DNA from 3 places in the Kitasatospora sp. NPDC054939 genome. Region 2 is predicted to be linked to each of the others. Evidence: riboswitches for the same ligand, from Rfam matches in the RefSeq annotation. Region 2 holds a riboswitch; each other region holds the start of a gene.
What was found. Region 2 has a riboswitch for cobalamin ahead of ACWGB8_RS15130 (ribonucleoside-diphosphate reductase subunit alpha). Riboswitches for the same ligand answer to the same signal wherever they lie in the genome.

Region 1: linked by a shared signal. The riboswitch ahead of metE (5-methyltetrahydropteroyltriglutamate--homocysteine S-methyltransferase) and the one ahead of ACWGB8_RS15130 (ribonucleoside-diphosphate reductase subunit alpha) in region 2 are both predicted to bind cobalamin.
Region 3: linked by a shared signal. The riboswitch ahead of ACWGB8_RS15045 (ABC transporter substrate-binding protein) and the one ahead of ACWGB8_RS15130 (ribonucleoside-diphosphate reductase subunit alpha) in region 2 are both predicted to bind cobalamin.

What each region holds. Positions count from the first base shown of each region.
Region 1 covers NZ_JBSGXP010000059.1:14,877-21,260, forward strand. Annotated here, with positions in the region: gene metE (5-methyltetrahydropteroyltriglutamate--homocysteine S-methyltransferase) at 1-1,105, opposite strand, end outside; cobalamin riboswitch at 1,267-1,505, opposite strand; gene ACWGB8_RS18650 (SDR family NAD(P)-dependent oxidoreductase) at 1,668-2,435, shown strand; gene ACWGB8_RS18655 (hypothetical protein) at 2,505-3,233, opposite strand; gene ACWGB8_RS18660 (hypothetical protein) at 3,669-3,956, opposite strand; gene ACWGB8_RS18665 (helix-turn-helix domain-containing protein) at 4,322-5,095, shown strand; gene ACWGB8_RS18670 (GNAT family N-acetyltransferase) at 5,307-5,774, shown strand; gene ACWGB8_RS18675 (DUF4345 domain-containing protein) at 5,761-6,195, opposite strand; gene ACWGB8_RS18680 (TetR/AcrR family transcriptional regulator) at 6,283-6,384, shown strand, end outside.
Region 2 covers NZ_JBSGXP010000044.1:1,110-7,493, reverse strand. Annotated here, with positions in the region: gene ACWGB8_RS15145 (hypothetical protein) at 1-406, opposite strand, end outside; gene ACWGB8_RS15140 (glycoside hydrolase family 26 protein) at 552-2,009, opposite strand; gene ACWGB8_RS15135 (hypothetical protein) at 2,141-3,127, opposite strand; cobalamin riboswitch at 3,694-3,821, shown strand; gene ACWGB8_RS15130 (ribonucleoside-diphosphate reductase subunit alpha) at 4,011-6,384, shown strand, end outside.
Region 3 covers NZ_JBSGXP010000043.1:24,438-30,821, reverse strand. Annotated here, with positions in the region: gene ACWGB8_RS15065 (streptophobe family protein) at 1-45, opposite strand, end outside; gene ACWGB8_RS15060 (DUF6777 domain-containing protein) at 351-1,754, shown strand; gene ACWGB8_RS15055 (class I SAM-dependent methyltransferase) at 1,838-2,686, opposite strand; cobalamin riboswitch at 2,905-3,115, shown strand; gene ACWGB8_RS15050 (hypothetical protein) at 3,232-3,378, shown strand; cobalamin riboswitch at 3,442-3,611, shown strand; gene ACWGB8_RS15045 (ABC transporter substrate-binding protein) at 3,644-4,672, shown strand; gene ACWGB8_RS15040 (FecCD family ABC transporter permease) at 4,777-5,811, shown strand; gene ACWGB8_RS15035 (ABC transporter ATP-binding protein) at 5,808-6,384, shown strand, end outside.

The DNA of each region.
Region 1 (6,384 bases), on a different contig from region 2:
CCGCCTCGGCGGCCTTCTGTCGGGCGAAGGCCAGCCAGCGGGCGATCTGCGGGTCGAGGTCGCGTTCGGCGGCGGCGTCGAGCGGCACGTGCAGCAGGGAGCAGGAGGGGGCGACGTCCACGGTGCCGGCCAGGCCGAGCAGGACGGCCAGGGTGGCGAGCGACCGCTCCAGGTCGTTGATCCAGACGTTGCGGCCGTCGATTACCCCGGCGACCAGGCGCTTGCCGGGCAGGCCGCCGACGGTGGCCAGATCGTCGAGGTTGGCGGCGGCCGGGCCGGTGAAGTCCAGCGCGAGGCCCTCGACCGGCGCCTTGGCGAGGACGGGCAGCGCCCCGCCGAGCCGGTCGAAGTAGCTCGCGACCAGCAGCTTCGGCCGGTCGGTGAGCCCGCCGAGATCGCGGTAGGCGCGGGCGGCGGCGTTCAGTTCGGCCGGGGTGCGGTCCTGGACGAGGGCGGGCTCGTCCAGCTGCACCCACTCGGCGCCCGCGGCGCGCAGGTCGGCGAGGAGTTCGGCGTAGACCGGCAGCAGTCGGTCCAGCAGGGTGATCGGCCGGAAGTCCGCGGGCGCGTCCGGGGCGGGCTTGGCGAGCAGCAGGTAGGTGACCGGGCCGACCAGCACCGGGCGGGCGGTGTGGCCGAGCGCCAGGGCCTCCCCGAGCTCGCCGACCGCCTTGGCCGGGTTCGCGGCGAACGCCGTGCCGGGGCCCAACTCCGGCACCAGGTAGTGGTAGTTGGTGTCGAACCACTTGGTCATCTCCAGCGGCGCGACCTCCTGGGTGCCGCGGGCCATGGCGAAGTAGCCGGCCAGCGGGTCGGCGTCCACCGCGGCCCGGTGGCGGGCGGGGATCGCGCCGACGGCGACGGTGGCGTCCAGCACGTGGTCGTAGAGCGAGAAGTCCCCGGTGGGGACCTCGTGGACGCCGGCCTCGGCGAGCTGCCGCCAGTTCTCCCGGCGCAGTCCTGCGGCGGTGGACTGCAGGGCGTCGGCGGTGACGGCGCCCTTCCAGTACCCCTCGATCGCCTTCTTCAGTTCCCGGTCACGGCCCTGGCGGGGGTAGCCGTGCACGGTGGCCCGGGTCTCCGCGGCTGCGGACTTCGCGGTCAAGGGACTCTCCTTCGCGAGTCGTACTCCTGAGGTCCCCGGAGACGGAACGAGCGCGCGAAGGGTGACGGACCCGGCGGCGGACGCGTCGGACACGCGTGCCTGAACCGCCTGGTGCGTACGCCGACCCGCCCACGAGGTCACCGGGACACCGCACGCGGACGTCCGCGTGCGGGCAACGGGCAGGTCTTCGGACTCGCGGGCACACCCGCCCTGTGAAGGGCGGACACCTACTGGCCGTCGCTTCCCAGACCCGTCCCGGGTCCAGTGCGTATGACGGCGGTCGTTCCCGCTCACCGCTGCGGGGCAGTCCCGGACTGGCCAGTTGAAAAGGCGTCACCGGGTTCCCTCTTACGACGCGCCTGCCTGGCGGACAGGGCGAACCAGCTGCGGAGCCACCCTATAGCGCGTCCGGCGGGCGGCACACGCCGTTCCGGCGAGTGTCCACGGAGCGAGACGCGGGGCGGTGCCACCGGAGCATGCCGCGTGCGCAAGACTCCTGACGGCACGTCCGGGACAACCGGCCGCGCCGAACCCGACAGCCGCCGACCGAAAGCCACCGCCCATGACCTTCCCCGCCACCGGCCGCCGCGTCCTCGTCAGCGGAGCCTCCCGCGGCCTCGGCCGCGCCGTCGCCCGCGCCTTCGCCGCCAACGGCGACCGGGTCGCCGTCCACTACGGCTCCCGCCCCGACGAGGCCGCCGCCACCCTCGCCTCCCTCCCCGGCACCGGCCACGCCCTCACCGGCGGCGACCTCGCCGACCCGGCCGGAGCGGCCGCCGTCGCCGACGCCGCGGCCCACGCCCTCGGCGGCCTCGACGTCCTGGTGAACAACGCCGCCGTCAACACCCGCCACCCCCTGCCGGAGACCCCGTACGAGGAGTGGGTCGCGGCCTGGCACCAGCACGTGGCGGTCAACCTGCTCGCCACCGCCAACCTCAGCCACCTCGCGGCCCGCCGCATGATCGACCAGGGCACCGGCGGGCGGATCGTCAACATCGGCTCGCGCGGCGCCTTCCGCGGCGAACCCGACCACCCCGCGTACGGCGCCACCAAGGCCGCCGTCCACGCCCTCGGCCAGTCCCTCGCCGTCTCGCTCGCCCCGCACGGCATCGCCGTCGCCTCCGTCGCCCCCGGCTTCTTCGCCACCGAACGCGTCGCACCCCGCCTCGAAGGCCCCGAAGGCGCCGCGATCCGCGCCCAGAGCCCCTTCGACCGGGTCGCCTCACCCGAGGAGATCGCGGCCGCCGTACACTGGCTCGCCTCCCCCGACGCCGAATGGTCCTCCGGCACCATCCTCGACCTCAACGGCGCCTCCTACCTGCGCAGCTGACCCCCTCGGCCCGGACAGCCGACGCGCTCGCACCTGCGCCCCCACGCCCCCTCGCCCCGGAGCACGCCCTCAGGCGGGCTCCGGCGGGGCGGGCTGCTCGGCATCGCCGAACCGGGCCAGCGCGAGCGCACCCGCGATCGCCAGCACGAACCCGGCCACCGCCAACGGCACCGCACCCTGCCGGGTGTCGTCGCCGAGCAGCGCCACCCCCACCACCGCCGGCCCCAGCGTCTCGCCCAGCACCATCGCCGCCGTCGCAGCCGTCACCGAACCGCACTGCATCGCCCACGTCAGCGCGGCGAAACCGCCCAGACCCGACACCACCACCGCGTACGCCGCCGGCTCCGTCACCAGATCCGCCGGACGCAGCCCCGGCAGCACCCGCACCGCCACCCCCACCACCCCGAACTGCAACCCCGCGACCAACCCCAGCAGCGGCGCGGCCAGCCGACCCGCCCAGCGGCCCGCCGCCCAGGCCGCGGCCAGCAGCACCAGGCCGGTCGCCAACACCCCCAGCCGCAAGGACAACCCGCCCTTGTGCTCCCCCTCCCGCCCCGCCGTCAGGGCCAGCACGGCGAGGCCCACACACACCGCCGCGACACCCGACCACTCCACCCGCCGCAGCCGCACCCGCAGCACCCGGGCGGCACCCACCGCGGTGACCGCCAGCGCGGACGCCAGCGCAGCCTCCACCACGTACAGCGGCAGGCGCTCCAGGGCGAACAACTCGGCCACGAAGCCCAGCATGTCCATCCCCACCCCGATCACGAACGGCCACTGGCGCAGCGTCCCCGCCATCGCCGCCGCCTCCCCCGGCCGATGACCCACGGCAGCCCGCCGCGCCCCGAGCGCCTGCAGAACCGTCGCCGTCCCCGTCAGAACAGCCGCCACCAGCGCAGACACCAGACCCAACGACATGCCGTCGACAGTACGCCCCGCCTCCCGTCCCCCCACCCCGGCCACGCGGAACACCACCCCCGGTTGCACCCACCGGCCGAGCGGGGCGGGCCGGCACCGGCCATTCCTCTGACGATCAGTCGGTCCGATTTCACGTCGCCAGATCAGAACAGGGACCGACCCACCGCGGCCACGAGCCCGGCGAAGACGGCCACGGACATCAACGAGGCAACCCAAGCCACCACCGGTCGAACCGGGTCCGGGCCCTCCCAGTGACGGCCGCAGTCGTCCTCCCCCGCGCCGAACGGGCAACCCGCGCACCGGGGCGGGCCCCGGTCAGAGCCACCGCGACCGCCGGTTCTCGTCCCGGACCCGGTCCTCCGGCGCGGCCCGTCTGCGAGCGGTGTCCTGCAGCGGCGTCGGGTACACCCCGGCGGGTTGGAAGGACCGCCAGGCGGCATCGGCCTTGAGGAAGGACGTCCATCCGCTCAACGTGCCGTCCGGCTCCCGCTTCCACTCACCGGTCAGCTCGTTGCGGACGCGGAAGCACTGCGCGCCGGGATCGAAGCGCACACCGTAGCCGTACGACACGGTGGGAACCGGTTCCCGTTCGTCCGTACTCACTCGGGCCTCCGCGACACGCAGTTGATGCATTCACAGCACGCGCGAACGGCTTCCATGTGCAGCCTCTCCGCCACCGCGGCGTACCCGGCCGCGGCCGCATGCGCCCGGTAGTCGTCGAGAGGGCTCCATTCGGCGGGCGACACAGCGGCGTCCCCCGCCGCAGGGCTCCCTGCACGTGGGCTGTTTGGACGGGTGAACTCACTGGAGGGCACGGCGCCGATCCCTTCGGTCCGCTCATCGGATGGATACGTCCGATCGTGCTGCCTCGGGCAGGTCCGCCGTAACGGCAGGAAGGCGCCACTTCGGCTCCATGGCAAGACGTCATTTCGGTGTCATACGGGCCGGTTTCGTCCTAGATTGGAGGCATGGCAGCACCCAACGACACCCTGCGAGCCGTCCGCATCGGCCTCCGCCTGAGTCAGGACGAGATGGCGCGTCGGCTGCGTGACGTCGGCGACGCGCTGGGGGAACCCAACGACGCGAGCAAGCGTCTCGTCCAGCGCTGGGAATCGGGGGAGGTGCGGGCTCCTCGACCGGTGTACCTTCGAGCCCTGGAAGCTGTGACCCGGGTTTCGGCCGACCAGTTGGGCTTTCAGTCCGTCCACCTGCCGCCCCGTGTCACGGACGACGGAGCCGGAGGGCACGACATGCACACGGACCGGAGCACCCCCATCAGCCAGTCCCAGGAAGCACCAGCCCCACTGGGCGACGACTACAGCGGAGTCTGGCTGAGCCACTACGAGTACTTCAGCAGCAGCCGCGAGAACACCTTCTCCGGGCTGCACCACGTGGTGCTACGCCACCACGGCAACCGCATCACGGCGGAGTCCCTGCCGGGCGCCTCCGTCAACCCCGATTCGCCGCTCACCCTCGACCTCACGGTGGACCGCAACGTCGTGACCGGCACGTGGACCGAGCAGACCGCCGAGGACGGCCACTACCACGGGGCCCGCTACCACGGCGCGGTCCAACTGCTCGTCGACCCGACCGGCCGACGGATGGCCGGCAAGTGGGTCGGCTTCGGCAAGGAGCTCGACGTCAACACCGGCCCCTGGGAACTCCGACTGCTCGACCGGTCGACGGCCGACGACGTCCTGCGCAGGTACAGCGCTCCACCCCAACTGGCCCACCCGGCCTGACTGGAGGCGTCGCACCGGGCCTACCCGTGGGGTTCAGGAGGCATCTGCGGGGCAGGGATCCCCACGGCATCTCATCCGTCCCCTACTCCGCCGAGGTGTTGCCGTGCGTTCCGTCGAACTGAAGTTGTGCGTCCGTGGGCCGGAGGCGGTCGCACCGGGGCTCGACGGGCTTGCCTCGGTGTGGGGGGCGGCGCATGCGGGGGATCCCGAGGTGGCAAAGGGCGGGTTCACGGTGGAGGGGTTCCGGGGGCAGATCGGGGGGCATGCGCGAAAGAACGGCTTCACCCTGGTCACGGCACACGAGGGGGACGACCCGGTGCCGCTCGGCTTCGGGTACGGCTTCCTCTGCACGCCCGAGAACTGGTTCGGGTCCGGCCTGCTGGCGGTGCTCGACAGCCCGGTCACCGCCGTCGAACGGCTGGCCGGGGTGTGCGACCTCGCCGTGCTGCCCGGGCGGCAGGGCCGGGGCACGGGGACGGCGATCCACGGCGCGCTGCTGGACGGCCTCGGCGCCGCCTGGTCGTCCTTGACCGTGATGCCGGGCGCCGACCGCCCCGAGCGGCGGCTCTACCACCGTCTCGGGTACCGCTATGCGGGGCCGTACGAGAGCCGGCCGGGCGGGCCCGTCCTGGATCTGCTCCTGCTGCACCGCGACGCACCGGGGGTCAGCGCTCGGTAGGGACAGCGGCGATCCGGGCCCCTCCAGCGCGGGTGGCCCGGGCCGCTGCCTTCTCGTCGGCGTCGGCGAGCCAGAAGTAGACCGGGGGCAGCGCGAGTTCGAGCACGGTGAGGGCGATCTGGAAGCCGTGCGGGCGGCCTTCGACGGCGAGGGAGAACAGTCGGCCGGCGGCGCCGAGGGCGAAGGCGGCGGTGAGCCAGCGGACGGGACCGGCGGGGACGGTCGGCTGCCGGGCGGCCCAGATCCAGGCGAGTCCGTAGCCGGTGAACATGGCGCCGAGGAAGCGGCCGAGGCTGTCGACGGTGGCGCCGGCGTCCTCGGCGCCGGGGATGGCCGCGTTGCCTCCCAGGACGTGCCCCAGCCCGATGAGCACGCACGCGACACCCATCACCCACGACAGCACGCGCAGCGTCTTCGCCACGGTCCTCACCCCACCCCTCAGGATTAGTTGACACCTGTCTACTAAGGTGTGGCCACAAGTAGACACGTGTCAAGTAGTGTTCTCCCCGTGACCGCCAGCACGCCCAGTACACCCAGCACGCCCGGGACGCCCGACCCGCAGCCCCGCCGCCGGCTCAGCCCCGACGAGCGCCGCGCCCAGTTGCTCGCC
Region 2 (6,384 bases):
CCACGGCGACCAGCGCCGCGGTGACGGCGACGCCGAGCGCGAAGGTGACCAGCTTCAACCAGCCCTCGGTGGTGCCGGTGAACCAGCGGCGCTGGGGCTCGTCCAGCAGCGCCCCGGTCAGGCTGCGCACCCGGTTGTAGCCCTCGACCAGGGCCACCCCGGCGACCACACCGCGCGCCCAGGAGCGTCCGCGCAGCAGCAGGATTCCCGAACCGAGGTACAGCACGGCGTAGTTGAGGCTTCCGGTCTCCGCCGCGATCGAGGAGCCGCCGTAGTAGAAGATTCCCCGGACGTACACGCCGAAGCCGGCCTGCCAGAAGCAGTTGTACGCGGCCCAGCAGAGCATCACCGCGCCCCAGCCGGTGGCGAGACCCCCGGCCAGGCGCATCGAGCGCGCCTCTCTCATCTCCCGTACCCCCGCCCGGCGGGGCCCCGTCCGTCCCGCCTCCGATTCCGCCACAGGATGCCACACGGGCCCACAGGCCCGGAATTCCGGGGCTGCGGCGGCTCCACAGTTGTTACGAAACTCACCGGACGGCCACCGGACGCACTCAGCCGACGTGGAGGCCGCGCCAGTCGACGGCCGGGCCGAAGCGCCCCGAGCCGCCGGTGAGCGCCAGCGGGCTGCCGTAGGTGGCCTTGACGTCCGCTCCGCTGTTGCCCGGCTGCTCGGCGGTCAGGTTCCGCTCCGTCAGCGACTGCCCCCAGACCGTCCAGATCGTCCACGGGGTGCGCCGCAGGGTGTCCGGCTGCCGGGAGTTGACCGGAACGGCGAAGGACTCGGCCAGGATGCGCGGCTTGTTGTAGTCGGCGAGGCCGTCGTAGTACCGCTTGGTCCACACCTCGTCACTGCCGACCGGCCGGTTCGGGCTGCCGCTGTAGTCGTCCACGCCGACCACGTCCACGTACTGGCCGCCGGGGTAGTACTCCCACGGGTCCGCCCCGGGCGCACCGTCCCAGGAGACCGGCGTCCAGGCGAACAGCAGGTTGTGCAGCCCCCGGGTCCGGACCAGGTAGTGGTAGGTGATCTGCCAGAGCTTCTGGTAGTCGGCCGGCTTCTGCCCCGACCACCAGAACCCGGCGGAGCAGCCCATCGCGTTCATCTCGTGGTACGGCCTCAGCAGGACCGGGACGCCCTGCGCCGCGAGGTACTCCAGGTGGTCGGCGAGGAACGACAGGTCGTGCAGCAGGGCGCGGTACTCGGGCGTCGCCCCCTCGCTGTCGACGACCCGGGCGAACCAGCCGGGGTCCGAGGCCGCGGGCGACTGGCTGCAGAGCACCCGGTCGAAGGACTTGACGTCCGAACCCGGGTACGGCTGGTGGAAGGACAGGCCGACCAGTCCGGCCGGCGCGCCGCCGTTGTCGGGGAGCTCCGTGGTGGTGCCGTCGCAGTTCTTCCGGGCGCCCGCGGCGCCGTAGCTGCCGTCCTCCGCGCGCGGGTGGCCGAGCCAGACCGCCGCCAGCAGGTCGACCGCGTCGTCGGTGTACTGCCAGGTGTCGCGGCAGGCCGGCCACTTGCCCTGCGAGTAGGAGCGGGGGTTGCCCACCCCCCAGGCGCTCTGGCCGTACCCGGGGCCGAGGTCCGTCTCGACGAAGCCCGGCAGTTTGCCGGTGATGTCGGCGGCCTTCTTGTAGTAGTACCCCGCGCTCTTGGCCCCCCGGTAGTCGCCGTACCAGGGGTTGTAGAGCTCGTTGTGGACCTCGACGTGCTGGCCGATCAGCGTCCCCGCCGTACGCCCGGCCCGGGCCGCCTGCTCCAGGTCGACCAGCATCTGGTGGACCGTCCTGGCGTTGGGCGTCGCCCCGGGATCGCGCGCCAGCAACTCCCGGCCGACCTCCGGCGGCAGTTGCGGCCGGGCCCCGCCGAGCACCAGGGCGGTGCGCCCGGGCTGCCGTTCGCCGTCGGCCCGCCCACTGGTCTCGGCCACGACGACGACCGCCGCCGCCAGGACCGCGGCCGCCGCGGCCAGCGCCAGGGGTTTGCCGCGCAACGGGCGGGGCAGGGCCACGGACTCTCCTCGGAGACGTGCTCCGTCCGGCGGCGGCATCGACCCGGCCGCCGCCCGGACGCGCGTGCGAATTTCGCGCAAAGCCTCCCACACGCCCCGGACCGCCCGGCCCGGGGGACACCGCGGGCGGGTCAGCCCGCCGGGGTCGCCCCGGCGGTCGCCGCGGGGCTCGCGGCCGACGAGCCCGCGGCACCGCCGGCCTCCTTGGCCCGCTCCAGCAGCCGGCCCTTCACGTAGTCCGCGAAGCCCGCGGCCGCTTGGGTGGCCACCGGGTCGGCCCCGTTGCCACCCTTGGCCGAGCCCTCGACCGTGAGGTACGCGTACCGGCCCAGCGTGGCCTTGGTGTTGGTGCAGCCGGGCGCCGCGCAGTACGCCGGGGAGCCCGGCGCCGCCAAGCCCTTGAGGTGGCCGACGTGGCTCTTCATCGACGTCTCGGCCTGCTGCTTGGAGTCGAAGACCGCGACGCCGACCGTCACCGCGCTGCCGCCCGAGACATAGGTGGCCCGCAGCACCTGGCGGCAGCCCTGGTCGCCCAGGACCTTGCCCAGGCCGCCGACGGTGGAGTTGCCGTCCCAGCAGGGCGCGTCCAGGCTGACCGCGGTCCGGTTCCAGGTGGCGCCGTCGACCGTCACCGTCGGGGACGCGAACAGGGTCGCCGCGTCCTGGCGGGCCGGGTCGGTGGCGGCCTCCCAGAGGGGCTTGGACGGGTCCTCGGGCGTCGGGGCCGGCTTCGGGGCGGCCGAACCGGTCGCGGTGCCGCTCGCCGTACCGGCGGCGGTCGGACCGGCCTTGGGGGCCTCGTCGGAGCCGTTGTTGTTCAGCAGCACCAGCCCACCCGCGACCAGCGCGCCGACCACGGCCACGCCGACCACCGCGCCGATGATCCGCATCCGGCCCTTGCGCTTGCGGTCGGCCTCGTTGCGGTCCGCGAGGGCGGCCCAGTCCGGCTCGGACGGCTGCGGGCGCAGCGGCAGCGTCTGGGCGGCCTGCGGCGGGAAGTTCTGCTGCGCGTGCACCGGCGGCTGCGGCACGGTCGGCGCGGTCTGCGCGTGGACCGGCGGCTGCGGCACCGTCGGGGCGGTCGGCGAGGTGTGGCCGTGCACGGGGGGCTGCGGCACGGTCGGCGCGGTCTGCGCATGGACCGGCGGCTGCGGCACCGTGGGTGCCGTCGGAGAGGTCTGAGGGTGCACGGGCGGCTGGGGCACCGTCGGCGGCTGGGCCATCGGCGGCGGCACCGACGGCACGCTCGGCACGTGCGGAGGCTGCGGCTGCGCCGGCACCGGACCCGGCGCCGACTGCGCGTACGGCGTCGGCGGCGGACCGAATCCGCCCGGTGCGGGCGGCACCGGTGTGGCCTGACCCTGCGCCCCCTGGTCCGGACCGTTCACCTGCTGCCCCTGCCCCGGCTGTGCGGGCTGACGCGTCCACTCGGCCGGCACGCCCGTTCCCTCGCTCATGAGGCGAGATCGTAGGGCATGCTCCTGACGGGGGATCCGGCCGGTGGCCAATCCGTTCCCAAATCCGGACGTGGCCGGACCGCCCGACCCCCGCCCCGGTGACGCCCCCACCCGCGCCCCGCCCCCTCCCGGACGGCCTCCGAGGCGCCCTTCCCGGTACCCCCGGTCACCGGGCCGACACGGGACGACGTACTACATGTGGTGCCGCATCGAGCGGACACCACTAGATGTATGCTCACTCCTGCTGTCGAAGCAGGGGAACCCGGTGCGAGTCCGGGACTGCCCCGCAGCGGTGTGCGGACCCCGGAAACCGGGCTCCGCGAGTCCGAGTACCTGCCGACGGCGTGCCACACGGCCTCCCCGCAGAGGCCCTGCTGCACGGCAACACGTCCGGGCCTCGCGGGCGGGCCGGGGAGGACACCGTCGCGCGACGCCTCACGCGTTCGCGCCGCGCTCCCCTGCCCCGAACGGCCCGGCCGACCCGATCCACCGCCGCCGATCGCCGCCAGGAGAGAGCGCCTTGACCACCGCCGTCTCAGCCACCCTGCCCGCCCAGGGTTCCAGCTCCGCCCCCGCCGACCCGACGGTCTCCGACCCCGGTGGCGCGCTCCTGCGGCTGCTGACCGACCGCAGCGCCGATCTCCCCCAGGTGGACCCCGGCCACGTCGCCGCCGCCGCCCTGCGCGGCCGGCACGCCGGCTCGGACTTCGCCGAGCTGCGCGGCCTGGCCGTGGACGCCGCCGCGTCGATGATCGCCGAGGACCCGCAGTACTCGAAGCTGGCGTCCCGCCTGCTGGCGCTGGAGATCGTGGACGAGGCGAACAGCCAGGGCGCGGTCTCGTTCGCCGCCTCGATCGAGGTCGGCCACGCCGAGGGCCTGATCGGCGACTCCACCGCCGCGTTCGTCGCCAAGCACGCCGACGCCCTGAACGCGCTGATCGACCCCGCGGGCGACGACCGCTTCGAGTACTTCGGCCTGCGCACCGTGCAGTCCCGGTACCTGCTGCGCCACCCGATCACCCGCAAGGTCGTCGAGACCCCCCAGCACTTCCTGCTCCGTGTCGCCTGTGGCCTGGCGGTCGGCGACAACGAGCAGTCGGTGGCCGAGGTCGCGGAGCTGTACCGGCTGATGAGCCGCCTGGAGTACCTGACGTCCTCGCCGACGCTCTTCAACTCCGGCACCAAGCACCCGCAGATGTCGAGCTGCTACCTGCTCGACTCCCCGCTGGACAACCTGGACTCGATCTACTCGCGCTACGCCCAGATCGCCCGCCTGTCCAAGCACGCCGGCGGCATCGGCCTGTCCTACTCGCGGATCCGTTCGCGCGGCAGCCTGATCCGCGGCACCAACGGCAAGTCGAACGGCATCGTGCCGTTCCTGCGCACCCTCGACTCCTCGGTCGCCGCGGTCAACCAGGGCGGCCGCCGCAAGGGCGCGGCCTGCGTCTACCTGGAGACCTGGCACGCGGACATCGAGGAGTTCCTGGAGCTGCGCGACAACACCGGCGAGGAGGCGCGGCGCACCCACAACCTCAACCTGGCGCACTGGATCCCGGACGAGTTCATGCGCCGGGTCAACGCCAACGAGGACTGGTCGCTGTTCTCCCCGGCCGACGTGCCCGAGCTGGTCGACCTGTGGGGCGCCGACTTCGACGAGGCGTACCGCAAGGCCGAGCTGGCCGGCAAGGCCGTCCGCACCATCCCCGCGCAGACCCTCTACGCCCGGATGATGCGCACCCTGGCGCAGACCGGCAACGGCTGGATGACCTTCAAGGACGCCTCCAACCGCGCCGCCAACCAGACCGCCCTGCCGGGCCGCACGGTGCACTCCTCGAACCTGTGCACCGAGATCCTGGAGGTCACCGACGACTCCGAGACGGCCGTCTGCAACCTCGGCTCGGTCAACCTCGGCGCCCACGTCGCCGCCGGCGCCACCCCCGCCGACCTGCTGAACGCGATGGACTGGGAGCGGCTGGACGCCACCGTGCGCACCGCCGTCACCTTCCTCGACCGCGTGGTGGACATCAACTTCTACCCGACCCCCGAGGCCGGTGCGTCCAACAACCGCTGGCGCCCGGTGGGCCTCGGCGTGATGGGCCTGCAGGACGTCTTCTTCCAGCTGCGGATCGACTTCGACTCCGCCGAGGCCAAGCAGCTCTCCACGCTGATCGCCGAGCGCATCATGCTCACCGCGTACGAGCGCTCCGCCGACCTGGCCGAGCAGCTGGGCCGCCACGAGGCGTACGGGGAGACCCGCGCCGCCCGCGGCGAGCTGCACATCGACCACTTCCCGACCGCCGCGCCCGAGTGGGCCGACCGGTGGGCGGCGCTGCGCGAGCGGATCGCCGTCACCGGTCTGCGCAACTCGCTGCTGCTGGCGATCGCGCCGACCGCGACCATCGCCTCGATCGCCGGCGTGTACGAGTGCATCGAGCCGCAGGTCTCCAACCTGTTCAAGCGCGAGACCCTGTCCGGCGAGTTCCTCCAGGTCAACCCGTACCTGGTGCGCGAGCTCAAGGAACTCGGCGTCTGGGACCAGCAGACACGGGACGCGCTGCGCGACTCCAACGGCTCGGTGCAGGAGCTGAACTGGCTGCCGGCCGAGGTGCGCTCGCTGTACCGCACCGCGTGGGAGCTGCCGCAGCGCGCGCTGATCGACCTGGCCGCGGCCCGCATGCCGTACATCGACCAGAGCCAGTCGCTGAACCTCTTCATGGCGGCGCCGACCATCGGCAAGCTCAGCTCGATGTACGCGTACGCCTGGAAGGTCGGCCTGAAGACCACCTACTACCTGCGTTCGCGCCCGGCCACCCGGATCGCCCAGGCCGCCTCGGGTGCGGCGCGCGCGGCGGCGCCGGTGCCGGCCCAGTCGATCGGTGTGGGCGCCCCGGCCCTCACCCCGGAGGAGGAGGCCGCGC
Region 3 (6,384 bases), on a different contig from region 2:
GGCCGCCCCGATCCGGGCCGTTTCGTTGGGGGGCTCCTGGCGCATGCGGGCTCCTGGGTCTCCGCCGGTGGTTCCCCCTCCGGTCCCAGCCTCGCCCACGACGGGCCGGTGCGCGGTCCGCGGGCGGTCCCGTTCGCCCGGACGGGGGGTGCCGGGGTGCCGGGTTCCGCCGGTGCGGGGCCGCGCCGCCGCTCCCGGCGGGCGGCCTCCGGGCGCCCGCCGGGGTCCGCGCGGCCGGTGCGGGGCAACTGCGCCTGCTGTTGCGGCCGCTGGGGAGCCGGGGCAGAAAGGAGTACCGGTGGCGGCCGGTTCCGGCCGCGTCCGCCGACCGTCTGCGAAACGGAGTCCCCATGAGTTCCCAACCGCCGTCGGGGCCCGGCCGTCCGTACGGCCCGCCCTCGGGACCGCTGTCCGGACCGCCGTCGGGTCCCCGCTCGGGTCCGCCCCCGACCGGAGGCCCCCCGCCGGGCGGGCCCGGCGGGCGCACGCCCTGGTGGCGCTCCTGGCGGTGGATCGGCGGGGTCACCGCCGTCGCGGTGCTGGCCGCCGTGGGCACGGTGCTGATCGTCAACAGCGGCAGCAAGGACGGCGACGCCATCCCCGCCGCCAACGAGATCGCGCTGCAGAGCTCCTCGGACGCCGGTCCGGACCCGTTCACCCCTTCGGTGGAGACCCAGGCCGTGACCGCTCCCCCGGCGTCCACCGCTCCGACGTCCGGGCCCACCACCCCCGGGGCGGCCACCACCACGACGGCGGCCGGCATCCGCACCGTCGAGGGCTCGTCCAACGGGCTCTACGCGGGCACCATGGAGCGGCCCAGCTGTGACACCGAACGGCTGATCAGCCAGACGTCGACCGGCTCGAAGGGCCAGGCGTGGGCGTCCGCGCAGGGCATCCAGCAGTCGGAGGTGCCCTCGTACATGCGCTCGCTGACCACCGCGTACCTGCGGGTCGACACCCGGGTGACCAACCACAGCTACAAGAGCGGTGCGGCGGTCGGCTACCAGTCCGCCCTGCAGGCGGGCACCGCCGTCCTGGTCGACGCCCAGGGCGTGCCGCGGGTGCGGTGCGGGTGCGGCAACCCGTTGGGGCCGCCGAAGCTGGTGTCGGACGCCAAGTACACCGGGAAGGCCTGGACGGGCTTCAAGCCGACCTCGCTGATCATCGTGGCCCCGGCGCCCGCTCCGGTGAAGGAGCTGATCCTGGTGAACGTCCAGACCGGCGGCTTCTTCGCCCGGCTGACGGCGACCGTCGAGGTGGTCGACAAGACCGTGCCGGCCCCGAAGGAGCCGCTGACGCCCGGCATCCCGCCGGCCGCGCCGATGACCCCGGTCACCACGTCGGCCTCCGCCCCGGGCAGCACCTCCGGGACCGGTTCGGGGACGGGCACCACCTCCGGGACGGGCTCCGCGACCGGGACGAGCACCACCTCGGGTGCGACGTCGACCGGGCCGACCAGCGGCAGCGCCACCACGACGACCGGCACGCCGACCGGCACCACGCCCACGACCACCACGACGACCACCGCGCCGTCCACCGGGACCGGCACGCCGACCGGCACCACGCCCACGACCGCCACCACCACCACGACGACCACGACCACCACCACCACGGCGACCGCCCCGGCCACCGCGACCACCGCGACGACGGCGGCCACGGCGACCACCACGGTGCCCCGGACGGCGACCCCGACCTGTGCGACCGGTCCCGGGCCGTCGACCCTGCCGCCCTGCCCGACCGATTCGGCCACCTGACCGGGGCCGCCCGACCGGCACCACCACCGCCACACCCGCACCGCCCTCCGCGCACCCTCCGGTCCGCGGGGGGCGGTGCGCCGTCAGCCCGGTTTGACGGCGGTGTGGACGTACCAGGAGATGTGCTCCTTCACCCGGTACATCTCGACCACCGAGCGCAGGCCGAGCCAGCGGTCGGCCCTTCCGACGGCGTCCAGCAGGGCGTACGGGAGGAGGAAGTACGCGTGGAGCGCCTCGGCGGTCGGGAGGTAGCGGTCGGTCGCGTCGAGCTCCTCCTCGACCCGGAAGCCCGCGGCCTCCAGCAGCTGCCCCAGGTTCCCGGTGTGGTAGCGCCGGGGGCCGGGGAAGGCCATGTCGTCGAGGTAGCGCTCGATGACGGCCCGTCCGTGCGGGGTCATGGTCTCCGGCGGCCGGCCGATCGGGCCGAGCAGCACCAGCCGGCCGCCCGGGCGGAGCACCCGGAAGAACTCGGCCAGTGCCCGCTCGGGGTCGTAGGAGTGGACCAGCGTCTCCATCGAGTAGGCGCCGTCGAAGGAGCCGTCCGGGAACTCCAGGTCGTGGTAGTCCCCCCAGTGGAAGCTGGTGCGCTCGTCCAGGGCCGAGCGGCTGCCGAGCCGGCGGGCCTGGGCGAGGTGGAAGTCGAGGACGTCGACCCCGGTGACCCGGAGGCCGAAGCGGGCGGCCATGGCCTGCGCGACCACGCCGGAGCCGCAGCCCAGGTCGAGGACGGAGGCGCCGACCGGCAGCGCGAGCTTGCGTCCGAGGACGTCCTCCAGTCGGCGCTGGGCGCGCCAGCAGCGCCATTTGGACTGGCCGGGTTCGGTCCAGCCCCAGTGCCGGGCGTTGCGGCACACCAGTCCGTAGAAGAGCCGGCTGCCCGGGCGGCCGTAGACCCGCCGCAGTCCGGTGAGATCGAGTTGCCCGCTGCTCATGTGGGTCCGTCCCGTCGTCGCCTGCCCCCGGTCCCCGATCAAGCTACCGGCGCGGTGCCCGGCTGCCGGGCGGCACGCGGGCCGATGCCTCCGGTTGGGTGCCCGCCCGGGGACTCCGGTGAACTCCGGGCCACCGCACGACGGTTGGACCATTGACGTGTCCCGGCCAGAACCGGCCAACCGCGCTCCGCCCCCTGTCGCGGCCCGGATCGTGCGCCTACGCTGGGCCCTGCAGTCGGTTCGCGCCGCCCCGCCGCGGCGCGTCGCAAGAGGGAACCCGGTGCGAATCCGGGACTGTCCCGCAGCGGTGAGTGGGAACGACAGCCGTCTTCAGCACTGGGCCCGTCCCGGGAAGCGACGGCCGGTAGGAGGCCCCCGTCCGGGGCCGCGCCCGCGAGTTCGAAGACCTGCCACTGCGCGCGTGCGGGACCGCACGCGCTCGTCACGGTGACCCCGCGGACTGGGTCGACGGTGCGGCAGGCCATCCCGCGTGCTCGGCGTGGCCGTCCTCCGCCTGCCCCGGCGCGGCGCCGCCGACGAGCCTGGTGTGGTTCGTCTACAGCGCGGTGGAGCTGCGGGCGATGCTCGCCGGAGCCGGGTTCGCGGGCATCGAGGTGTTCGGCGGTTTCGACGGCCGCCCGTACGACGAGAACGCCGAACGGCTGATCGTCCGGGCCGTCCGGGAGGAGTGACGGCACGTCAGGGGGCGCGCGGCGTTGATCCGCACGCCCTTTCCCCGGACGGCCGGCGAAAAGTAGCATCACCGCGTCATCGCCGCGACGGGAGATCAGGAAGCCGGTGCGAATCCGGCACGGTCCCGCCACTGTGACCGGAGTGCGGCCCTCCGACGCCCCGCGTGCCCGGCACGGCAGGGGCGGCGGCGCCGCACCTGGGAGTCAGGACACTGCCCTGTCGCGGGCCCGTTCCGAGGAGCGCGGACTCCCCAGGAGGCATCACGTGAGCGTCGGCCTGCCCGGCTTCCCTTCTCCCCCGCCCGCACCGCACCGCCGCACCCGGACCGCGGTCGCCGCGGCCGCACTGGTCCTGATCGCCGGCTGCGGAGGCGCCGGCACCGCCGCCGACGGCGCGGCCGGCACCGGCCCGGCCCCGGGCTTCCCGGTGACCGTCGAGAACTGCGGGGTCACCACCACCTACGACCGGCCGCCCGCCCGGGTGGTCACCATCCACCAGCACCCGGCCGAGCTGATGCTCGCGCTGGGCCTCAGGGACCGGATCGTCGGGACGGCCTTCCCCGACTCCGCCGTCCTGCCGCAGCACGAGAAGGACTTCAAGGGCATCCGGCAGCTCGCACCGAAGGAGCCCTCCTTCGAGACGGTGCTCAACGCCGAGCCGGACTTCGTGTACGGCGGCTACGGCAGCGCGTTCGCCGAGAAGGAGGGCCGGTCCCGCAAGGCCTTCCAGGACGCCGGGATCAGGACCCATCTCAACCGCGAGTACTGCGGGAAGCAGCGGGTCACGATGGAGGACGCCTACGAGGAGATCCGCACCGTCGGCGGCATCTTCGGGGTGCGCGAACGGGCCGACCGGCTGGTCGCCGACCTGCGGGCCCGGATCGACGCGGCCGGCAAGGCCGTCCAGGGAGCACCGGCCGTCCCGGTGTTCGTCTACGACAGCGGGGAGAAGGCGCCGTTCACCGCGGGCGGCCGGAGCCTGGGCACCGAGATCATCCGGCTGGCCGGCGGGCGCAACGTCTTCGCCGACCTCGACGACGTGTTCGGCGACGCCTCCTGGGAGCAGGTCGTCGAGCGCCGGCCCGAGGTGATCGCCGTCTACGACTACGCGGACGCCGGCACCGTGCAGCAGAAGCAGGACTTCCTGCTCGCCCAGCCGGCGCTGGCGGACGTCCCCGCGATCCGCAACAAGCGGTTCGTGGTGCTGCCGCTCACCGCCACCCTGGTCGGCGTCCGGCCGCCCTACGCGGTGGAGGACCTCGCCCGGGGCCTGCACCCCGAGCGGTTCCGGTGACCGCCGGCACCCCCGCCCGCACCCCCGCGGACGCGCCGCCCGCCGACCCTGCGGGCGGCGGAGCCCCGCGCGGGGCGCCCGACGGGGACGGCCGGGGCGGCCGCGTGCCGTTCCCGCTGGCGCTGGCGGCGCTCGGGGCACTGCTGCTGCTCTCGCTGACGGCCGGGCTCGCCATCGGCTCGGTGCCGGTGCCCGCCGGCGAGGTCTGGGGGATCGTCACCCGCGCCCTGGGCGCCGACTGGGTCGAGCCCTCGTGGTCGCGGGCCCGCGAGACGATCGTCCTGGAGGTGCGTGCCCCGCGGGTGCTGCTCGGCGCGGTCACCGGCGCCGGGCTGGCCGTGGTCGGCACCGCCCTGCAGGCGCTGGTGCGCAACCCGCTCGCCGAGCCGTACCTGCTGGGGGTGTCCTCGGGCGCCTCGCTGGGGGCGGTGGCGGTGATCGTCTTCGGGGTCGGCCTGCTCGGGCCGCTCTCGCTGTCCGCCGCCGCGTTCACCGGCGCGCTGCTGACCCTGCTCCTGGTCTACGCCACTGCGCGGGCCGGCGGACGGATCACCCCGGTGCGGCTGGTGCTGGCCGGGGTGGCCTGCGCCGCGGTCCTCACCGCCGTGACGGACCTGCTGCTGCTCACCGCCGACCGCGGCAACGAGGCCAGGGCCGTGCTCGCCTGGACCCTCGGCGGGATCGGCGGCGTGCAGTGGGCCACCCTCTGGCTGCCGGGCGCCGCCCTGCTGCTCGGCACCGGCGTCCTGCTGCTGCAGGCCCGCTCGCTGAACCTGCTGCTGGCCGGCGAGGAGTCGGCCACCACCCTGGGGCTGGACGTGGCCCGCTTCCGGGCCCGGATGTTCGTCCTGCTGTCGCTGGTCACCGGTGTGCTGGTCGCGGCGGCCGGGCCGATCGGCTTCATCGGGCTGATCCTGCCGCACGTGGTCCGGCTGTTCGTCGGCGGCGACCACCGCCGGGTGCTGCCCGCCGCAGCCCTGTCCGGGGCGGTGTTCCTGGTCTGGGCCGACATCGCCGCGCGGACGGTCGCCGCCCCGACCGAGATCCCGGTCGGCATCCTGACCGCGCTGTGCGGCGGCCCGTTCTTCCTCTGGCTGCTGCGGCGCGACGCCCGCACCGCGGACCGGGGGGCCCGATGAGCGCCGCCGAGCTCCGGGTCGACGGCCTCACCCTCACGGCCGGCGCCCGCCGCCTGGTGCGCGAGGTGTCGCTGACCGCCCGGCCGGGCGAGGTGGTCGGCCTGGTCGGGCCCAACGGCAGCGGCAAGTCGAGCCTGCTGCGCGCCGTCTACCGGGTGCTGCGCCCGGCGGACGGGCAGGTCCGGGTGGACGGCGCCGACGCCTGGCGGCTGCCGGTGCGCACGCTGGCCCGGACGCTGGCCGCGGTGGTGCAGGAGCCGGGCGCGGACTTCGACCTGACGGTCCGGGAGGTCGTCGCGATGGGCCGCACCCCGCACAAGCGGCTGCTCGACGCGGACACCCCCGGGGACGCCGAGCTCGTCCGCTGGGCCCTGCGGTCGGTGGGCGCGGCCGGGCTGGCGGACCGCCCGGTCGACCGGCTCTCCGGGGGCGAGCGGCAGCGGGTGCTGATCGCCCGCGCCCTCGCCCAGCAGCCGGCCCTGCTGGTCCTGGACGAGCCCACCAACCACCTGGACATCCGCCACCAGCTGGACGTCCTCGGCCTGCTGCGGCGGCTGCCCGCGACCGTGCTGG